One region of the Mesorhizobium sp. NZP2298 genome, then DNA from elsewhere that is predicted to be linked to it. Evidence: predicted binding sites of a transcription regulator. Region 1 holds the regulator's gene; the other holds the start of a gene.
The links. Region 1 encodes PhoB, which activates phosphate uptake and scavenging genes when phosphate is short. Its sites were predicted from a motif close to TGTCATNNANCTGTCAT; they were not measured.

Region 1 (4,679 bases):
GATGTGGGAAAGTATGTCGGTCGGAATCCGCCACGACGATCTGCGCCGGCGCAACCGCGCCATGGTGATTGCGGCCGTGCGCCGGGCCGGCCAACCCTCGCGCACCGAGATCGCCGCGACCACCGGCCTCAGCCATTCGACCATATCGGCGATCTCTTCCGACCTGATCGGCGAAGGCATCCTGGCCGAGGGCAAGCCGAGCGAGGCCGGTACGCTCAAACGCGGCAGGCCACAGGTCGGCCTCGGCCTCAACCCGGAGGCCGCGGCCATCATGACCGTCGTGCTGTCGCTGAATTTCCTGTCCGTCGCCGTCATCGACTATGCCGGCCAGGTGATATCAGAGGAACAGCGCCGGCTGGACACGCTGACCATGTCGCGCGAGGCGCTGATCGGTGAATGCGTCGCCATTGTACGGCGCCGCCTCGAGGATCCCGATATCGACGTGCGCAGTGTCGCCCGTATCGCACTGGCGATCCAGGGCATAACCGACACCAAGGCCAGGGCCATGCTGTGGTCGCCGATCACACCGCAGACCGACATCGCCTTCGCCGACATACTGGAAGCCGAGTTCGGCATCCCGGCCACCATGGAGAACGACTGCAACATGATGGCGGTGGCGCTGCGCTGGCGCGACCCCGAACGCTACCGCGACGACTTCATCGCCATCCTTTTGTCGCACGGCATCGGCATGGGCCTGGTGCTGAAGGGCGAGCTGTTCACCGGCACCCATTCGTCGGGTGGCGAGTTCGGCCACATGATCCATCGGCCAGGCGGCGCACTCTGCCGCTGCGGGCGGCGCGGCTGCGTCGAGGCCTATGCCGGCAACTACGCCATCTGGCGCAATGCCAGGCAGCTTGGCGAGGACACCGAACCGGTCGCCGACGTCAGCGACACGCAGATGCGGGCACTGGCGACGACGGCACGGGAACGGGCCGGGCCCGAGCGCGAAGCCTATCGCAAGGCCGGCGAAGCACTGGGTTATGGCCTCGGCAGCCTGTTCGCGCTGATCGATCCCGCACCCGTGGCCATGGTCGGCGTCAGCGCCGCCGCCTTCGACCTGATCGAGCCGGCATTGCGCGAGGCGATTGCTCAGACCGCCGGCGGCCAGCACTCGAAATCGATTTCGTTCGACACCGAACCGAACGAACTCCCCCTGATCCGCGAGGGCTGCGCCATGCGCGCACTGACCTTCGTCGATCAGGAGATCTTCGCGCCGGGCGCGCAGGCAAGAGGGAGTGCTGGAAAGAGCGTTGCCTGAAACCCGCGCGGAACGCCCTGGACTTCCGGAAAGGCACGGCCGGGCGCCGTGACTGCGCGTCTCAACCGCTTGACTGAGCGTCCCAAACCATTGACGGCTTCGGCAATCGCGACATCCATGCCGTGTGATCGGAGCGACGCCGACGCAGGAGACAGTGGAAAGTCGCCGCGTGGACTTCCGTTGTCGCGGCATCATCTTTGCTGGTTTTCGCGGGCGTATTGATGTTTGCCGTTATTATCTTTCGCACTCGCGCCGGCTGAGCGCTCCTTTAATCCTCGCGGATCGCGTAGCCTGCCCCACGGATGGTGCGGATGACGTCGGGCATGCGGCCATTGTTGACCGCCTTGCGCAGGCGGCCGACATGCACGTCCACGGTGCGTTCGTCGATATAAATCGTCTCACCCCAGACATTGTCGAGCAACTGGCTGCGCGAGAACACGCGGCCGGGATGGCGCATCATGAATTCCAGAAGGCGGAATTCGGTCGGCCCGAGCCGGATCTCGCTCTTCTTGCGGTAGACCCGATGCGATTCACGGTCGAGCACGATGTCGCCGACCTTGAGCACGCTGGACAGCACTTCGGGCTTGGCGCGGCGCAGCAGCGCCTTGACGCGCGCCATGAATTCCGGCGTCGAGAACGGCTTGACCAGATAATCGTCGGCACCGGTCGAAAGGCCACGCACGCGGTCGCTCTCCTCGCCGCGCGCCGTCAGCATGATGATCGGCAGCCGTTCGGTCTCGGGCCGCATTCTTAGCCGGCGACAGAGTTCGATACCGGACACCGCCGGCACCATCCAGTCGAGCACCAGAAGATCGGGCACGTTTTCCTGCAGCCGGATTTCGGCTTCATCGCCGCGGGTTACCACCTCGACCTGATAGCCTTCCGATTCCAGATTGTAGCGGAGGAGCACGCCGAGCGGCTCCTCGTCCTCCACCACCATGATGCGTGGTGCGATCATTGACTGGTCACCTCTAAAGCAATCCCGGGAAAAATATGTAACGGTTTTCCATCCTGAATTGCGTGAAACAAAGAGATAGAGCGGTTCGGCGTTTCCGCGAAACGATGAACCGCTCCAACGCTCAAGCCGCCGGCGCCGACATCGCCGTCTCGTCCTGTTTGGGGCGGTTGGCGGGCAGTTGCGTGCCGGTCAGGACATAGTACGCGTTCTCGGCGATGTTGGTCACATGGTCGCCGATGCGTTCGAGATTCTTGGCGCAGAACAACAGATGCGTGCAAGCGGTGATGTTGCGCGGATCCTCCATCATGTAGGTCAGCAGCTCGCGGAACACCGAGGTGTATTTGACGTCGATGCGTTCGTCGTCGGCGCGCAGCTTCGCAAGCGCGGCGGCATCGCGCGCCGCATACTCCTCGATCACGCCCTGCACCTGGATCAGCACCAGCTGCGCCATGGCGTCGATGGAATGCGACAGGTCGCGCGGCGTTGCGGTGAGACCGACGGTGCCGACGCGCTTGGCGATGTTCTTGGCAAGGTCGCCAATGCGTTCGAGGTCGCCAGCCATGCGGATCGACCCGACGACATGGCGCAGATCGTCTGCCATCGGCTGGCGCTTGGCGATCAGCGTGATGGCGCGATCGTCGAGTTCGCGCTGGCGCGCATCCATGATGGCGTCGTCGGAGACCACGCGCTGTGCCAGCGCGTTGTCGGAATTCAGCAGCGCCTTGGTGGCGCCGCCGACCATCGAGCCGGCGAGATCGCCCATGTCGCTGATCAGCCTGCTGATCTGTCCGAGATCCTCGTCGAAGGCTGCGACTGTGTGTTCGGCCATGATCCTGGTCCTCGTAATGCGTGCGATCAGCCGAAGCGGCCGGTGATGTAGTCTTGCGTGCGCTTCTCGCGAGGCGACGTGAAGATCTTCTCGGTGCGGTCGAACTCGACCAGTTCGCCCAGATACATGAAGGCGGTCTGCTTCGAGACGCGCGCCGCCTGCTGCATGTTGTGGGTGACGATGACGATCGTGTAGTCGGCCTGCAGCTCGTCGATCAGTTCCTCGATCTTGGCGGTCGACAGCGGATCGAGCGCGGAGGCCGGCTCATCGAGCAGGATGACCTCCGGCTTCACCGCCACCGTGCGGGCGATGCACAGCCGCTGCTGCTGGCCGCCCGACAGGCTGAGGCCGCTGGCATTGAGCTTGTCCTTGACCTCGGTCCACAAAGCGGCGCGCTTCAGCGCCTGCTCGACACGACCGTCCATCTCGGCCTTGCTGATCTTCTCATAGAGCCTGACGCCGAAGGCGATGTTCTCGTAGATCGACATCGGGAAGGGCGTCGGCTTCTGGAACACCATGCCGATCTTGGTGCGCAGCAGGTTGAGGTCCTGCGAGCGGTCGAGAATGTTCTGGCCGTCGAGCAGCACCTGGCCCTCGGCGGTCTGCTTGGGGTAGAGCTCGTAGATGCGGTTGAAGACGCGCAGCAGCGTCGACTTTCCGCAGCCGGAAGGGCCGATGAAGGCGGTGACGCTGCGCTCAGGCAGCGACAGCGTGATATCCTTCAGCGCCTTCGATTGGCCGTAGTAGAAGTTGAGGTTCTTGACCTCGATCTTGGCCTTGGCCGCCGCCTCGGCGGCGATCGTCATGTCTGGAGACAACATCTGGCTCATTTGTCCTCTCTGCGTCCGGTCAGGCTGCGCGCGAAGATGCTGAGCGCGAGAACCGTCAATGTGATTATGAGTGCGCCGGTCCAGGCCAGTTGCTGCCATTCCTCGTAGGGACTGAGAGCGAACTGGAAGATGGTGACTGGCAGGCTGGCCATCGGAGCGTTGAGATTGCTGGACCAGAACTGGTTGTTCAGCGCCGTGAAAAGAAGGGGTGCGGTCTCGCCGGAGATGCGGGCGATAGCCAGCAATATGCCGGTGACGATGCCCGAAAGTGCCGCGCGATAGGCAACCGAACGGATGACCACCCAGCGCGGCGCGCCGATCGCGGTGCCGGCTTCGCGCAACGCGTTCGGCACCAGATTGAGCATGTCCTCGGTGGTGCGCACGACGACCGGGATGACCAGGATGGCCAGCGCGACGGCACCGGCGATCGCCGAGAAATGCCCCATCGGCCGCACCATCAGCTCATAGACGAACAGGCCGATGATGATCGATGGCGCCGACAGAAGGATGTCGTTGATGAAGCGCACCACGGTAGTGAGCTTCGAGAAGCGGCCGTACTCGGCCATATAAGTGCCCGCCAGCACGCCGATCGGCGTGCCGACAATAACGGCGATGACCGTCATCACCACGCTGCCGTAGATGGCATTGAGCAGGCCGCCGGCGTCGCCGGGTGGCGGCGTCATTTCCGTGAAGACCGAAAGATTGACGCCCGCGAGGCCCTTGTAGAGCAGAGCGCCGAGGATGAGCGCCAGCCAGGCCAAGCCGATGCCGGCGGCGACGACGCACAGCGTCATCATCACGCCA
Region 2 (4,679 bases), 2.0 Mb from region 1:
CAAGCGTGTTGAGGATGGCGTCCACCCAGATCCAGCCGCATATCGCGAAGACTATGGAAACGAGGAAGAAGAAGGTGGCGCTGGTGCCAACGATGCGGCGCGCCTCGGGCAGGTCGCGGGCACCGACCGACTGCGCCACCAGGATGGTCGCCGCCATGCCGATGCCGAACACCGTGCCCAGGATCAGGAACAGGACGAGGTTGGCGTTGGAGGTGGCCGTCAGGGCCGATTCGCCAAGGAAACGGCCGACCCAGACGGCATTGATCGACCCGTTGAGCGACTGCAGCACGTTGGAGCCCAACACCGGCAAGGCAAACAGCAGCAGCGTACGCGGGATCGGGCCGCTGGTCAGGTCGCCGGTGCGCCGGCGCGTGGGCATTTTTTCGGTCATGGCTGGAGGTTTATCCCAACTCGGTCCGCGATGATTGCCGATTCAACGGCACAGGTCGATGCGGCGTCGCAAAATTCCGCTTGGCGTGTATCGAGCGGTTCACCGCTTCACGAAACGGCGAACCGCTTGATCTCCCTGTGTGACGCAATTCCAAAGGTGGAAAGCGATATGCGCTCTGCCTGGGAAACCGAACGCATTTTCCTGGAATTGCTTTGGTCCGATCATGTTCTCAAAGCTCCCGGAATGGGGTATTGATCCTTGGGGCGTGGGGCCCGCATATCCTTATCAGATATGGACAAGCCGGGGGGATCATGTCCGATATTCCGCTGTTTTCCGAGCGCCTGAGCCGGCGCGCGTTTCTTGGTGCGTCCGCTTTGGGTGCGGCCTCCATGGCTCTTTCGGCCTGCACCACGACGGATGTGGCAACGCCGCCGCCGCCGGTGGCCGCGGCGCCACCCGATGCGGCGTTCGGCGATGCCGCAAGCATGTACGCGGCGCGCACCGATGAGGGTTATCAACTGCCGGCAATCCCGGTGGCCAAGCTCGATCCGAAGTTCGTGCGCCAGATCGTGGCCGACCCGACCGGAGAGAAACCCGGCACCATCGTCGTCGATGTCTCCGAGCACTTCCTGTATCTGGTGCGCGATGGCGGCAAGGCCATCCGCTACGGCGTCAGTCTCGGCAAGGCCGGTTTTGGATGGACCGGCAGCGCCGTGGTGCAGGCGAGGAAGAAGTGGCCGGTGTGGACGCCGCCGCCGGAGATGATCCAGCGCCGGCCGGAACTGGCGAAATACAAGGACGGCATGCCGCCCGGCCCGCAGAGCCCGCTGGGCGCCCGCGCCCTCTATCTGTTCCGTGACGGCAAGGACACGATGTACCGGCTGCATGGCACGCCGGAGTGGGATTCCATCGGGAAGAATGCCTCGTCGGGCTGCGTGCGCTTCATGAACCAGGACATCATCGACCTCTACAGCCGCGTCAACGGTCCCGCACAGGTCTTCGTCCGCCCGAACCTGTCGGCCGCCGGCAAGATGATGGCCGTGTCGAGCAGGACGGCCGAGCCGATCGATGCGGGCGTGCCGAAGGACGCGGAGTTCCTGAAGTAGGCGTCCTCACGGTCAGCCGTTCGAGGTCGCTCAGGCGGACGCGCCGGGCGCGCCCGCCCTTTGTATGCGTTACTTCTTGGCGAGGCCGGGAAGCGTGACCTGATAGACCAGGAACATGGTGTCGACATTGGCGCCGTCGTCGGCCTTGTAGGGCGCGCCGACCTGGAAACCGTCCTGGGCGAGGAAGTCGTTGTCATTGGCGACGAACAGGAAATAATCGTCGGGCAGCTTCGGATCGAGCACGCTCGCCAGCGACATCGCTTCCCACTTCTCGGACAGGTTATTGTGGTCGTTCGGGGCGCCATTGTGCAGGCCGAAGCGGCCAAGCTCGGCATTGTCGTTGACGTCGATGAACGGGGTCAGCTTGGCCGGCGTCACCGACGGGTCGAGTACGCCCTTGGGGGCGAGCGGCTTGTCCGCGGCGTCGAAAGGACCGCCGGCAATGTCGGTCGCGGCCGAGACATCGACGATGCTGATTTCGCGGTAGAGTGATGTATCGCCCTTCAGGCCCTGGCCGTTGCCGCTGTCGCGCGCCAGCATGAGGAACGCCGTGTCCGACAACGCCACGATCTCGCTTTGGGCGGCGACCTTGGTCTTGCCCTTGGCGTCCTTGAACACAGGCAGCGGCACGACATATTCGTGCGCCAGCTTGAGATGGGCGAGATCGGAGGCGTCATAGACCAGCGCCCGTGTGTTCTGCCGGGTCGAAGGTGAATCGCCGCCGTCCTGCCTGGTCGCCGACTGCAGCACGGCGATCAGGAACTTGCCGTCCGGCGTCATCGCCATGCCTTCCAGGCCCTGGTTGTTCTGGCGGCCGGTATCGGGATCCTTCGGAGCGGGTTCGGCGGCACCTGGACCGGGATTGTCAGAGGAGAAGTTCGGCGCGCCCTTGCGCATCGGCACCAGCGCCGCCGGCGGTTGGGTCGCCGACATCAGACGGCCTTGCGCGGAGAACCGGTAGATATTCGGGCCATATTCATCGGAGATGAACATCGAACCGTCGGGCAGCCGCACGATCGCCTCGTTGTCGAGGGCGAGCTTGCCGTTGGTGGCGGCGGGCAGGATCGGCATGTCGCCAGCCGCGGCACGCACATCCGACAGCGGATCGAGGCCGCTGGCATCAGTGCCCTTGTCGTCGGTGAGCAGCAAGGTGTCGCCAAGCGTTGCCTTCACGCCTGTCTGCTCCTGGCCAGCGGCACCCGGTGCTGTCGGCGTGAATTCGATGTCGATGGTGTTAAGGCGCGGCCGGTAGTCGGTGGTGCCGGCGACATTGTAACCGCGATCCGGCAGCAACCAGAGCGAACCCTTGTAGGTGCCCGCGTCATGCGTCCAGCCGGCGGCGTCGATCGACATGCCGGAGCCTGAGCCGAACGTCTCGACGAACTTGTCGCGCTGTGCCGCCGGGATGCGACCGACGCCAACCAGGCCCTTGTTGACAAAGCTGGTGGCGCCGACGGTCGCGGTGCTGTCGGCGAGCGCCGGCGTCAAGGCGGTGAACAAGGCCAGCGCGACGCCGAGCGAGACGGTTCGGTGCAGGTGTTTCATGGATAGTCCTCTTGGTGGCGGATGTGCCGGAGCGGCCGAAGAACGAAAAAGCTCAAGGAGGCGGCACATCGATGATGCCGCGTGCCGTCCCCCGAAAGCGGTCTACGGCGCGAACATGATGCTTGCGTGACAGCGCGGCACGTATGCCCGCCGGCGTGTTCATTGCCCTGTGAGGACATGCGCTCGAGGCGAGAATTTGATCACTGCCGCATCCATTTGGGTGGGCAAGCGCAGTACTAGACACTTATGTACAGCGCGTATATGGTGCGGCTTCTGACGGACCGGGAGGAAAGCCTTGAAGCCGCATTATCGCGCAGTGGTCATCGGGGGTGGGGTGGTCGGCGCCTCGGTGCTCTACCATCTGACGCGATTCGGCTGGTCCGATGTGGCGCTGATCGAGCGCGCCGAATTGACGGCCGGTTCGACTTGGCATGCGGCGGCCGGATTTCATGCGCTCAATGCCGATCCCAACGTCGCGGCGCTGCAGGATTACACCATCAATCTCTATCGCGAGATCGAAGCCGAGTCCGGCCAGGACATCGGCCTGCACATGACCGGCGGCGTCAATATCGCCAGCGACCCCCAGCGCTGGGAGTGGCTGAAATCGGCCTGGGCGGTGTTCCAGTCGGTCGGCATCGAAAGCGCGCGGCTGGTGACCCCGGAAGAGATCAAGGCGATCTGCCCGATCGTCGATGTCGCCGGCGTACTCGGCGGCCTGCATGATTCCAACGAAGGCCATCTCGACCCCTACGGCACGACACATGCTTATGCGGGCGCCGCGAAGAAGCGCGGTGCCGAGGTGATCCTGCGCAACCGTGTCGTCGAGTTGAAGTCTCGCGCGGACGGCCACTGGGACGTCGTCACCGAACAGGGCACAATCGTCGCCGAGCATGTCGTCAACGCCGGCGGGCTGTGGGCCAAGCAGCTCGGCCGCATGGCCGGCGTCGACCTGCCGGTGACGCCGATGGAGCACCACTATTTCATCACCGAGGACATTCCGGAGATCGCGGCACTTGACCGGGAAATCGGCATCGCCGTCGACCTCGACGGCTTTTCCTACCTCAGGCAAGAGCGCAAGGGCGTGCTGCTTGGCGTCTACGAGCAGAACCCGAAGCACTGGAACATGGACGGCGCGCCTTGGGATTACGGGATCGAGTTGATCCCGGAAGACATCGACCGCATCAGCCCGGAACTCGCCAAGGCGCATGAGCGCTTTCCCTGCCTGGCGAGCGCCGGCATCCGCAAATGGGTCAACGGCGCCTTCACCTTCACGCCCGACGGCAACCCGATCGTCGGACCGGTGCGTGGCCTTAAGAACTACTGGGTCGCCTGCGGCGTCATGGCGGGCTTCAGCCAGGGCGGGGGCGTCGGCAAATCGCTGGCCGAATGGATGATTTACGGCGAGCCGCAGGCCGACATTTTCGGCATGGACATTGCCCGCTACGGCGCCTTCGCCGCCAATCGCGAATATCTGAAGCAAACGACGCGGCAGTTCTATTCGCGCCGTTTCGTCATGACCTTTCCCAATGAGCGCCTGCCAGCCGGCAGGCCGCTGAAACGCCCTGGCGCCTATGACGGCATGAGTGCCGCGGGTTGCGAATGGACGGCATCGTGGGGGCTGGAAATCCCGGCCTATT

Region 2: EB231_RS17085 (esterase-like activity of phytase family protein) is a predicted target of PhoB. The motif match lies at 3,158-3,174, and genes of this name have one in related genera.

What each region holds. Positions count from the first base shown of each region.
Region 1 is NZ_CP033365.1:1,515,287-1,519,965, reverse strand. It holds gene EB231_RS07375 (ROK family protein) at 14-1,258, shown strand; gene phoB (phosphate regulon transcriptional regulator PhoB) at 1,527-2,216, opposite strand; gene phoU (phosphate signaling complex protein PhoU) at 2,338-3,045, opposite strand; gene pstB (phosphate ABC transporter ATP-binding protein PstB) at 3,072-3,875, opposite strand; gene pstA (phosphate ABC transporter permease PstA) at 3,872-4,679, opposite strand, start outside.
Region 2 is NZ_CP033365.1:3,531,310-3,535,988, forward strand. It holds gene EB231_RS17075 (MATE family efflux transporter) at 1-391, opposite strand, end outside; gene EB231_RS17080 (L,D-transpeptidase) at 703-1,497, shown strand; gene EB231_RS17085 (esterase-like activity of phytase family protein) at 1,567-3,042, opposite strand; gene EB231_RS17090 (GcvT family protein) at 3,338-4,679, shown strand, end outside.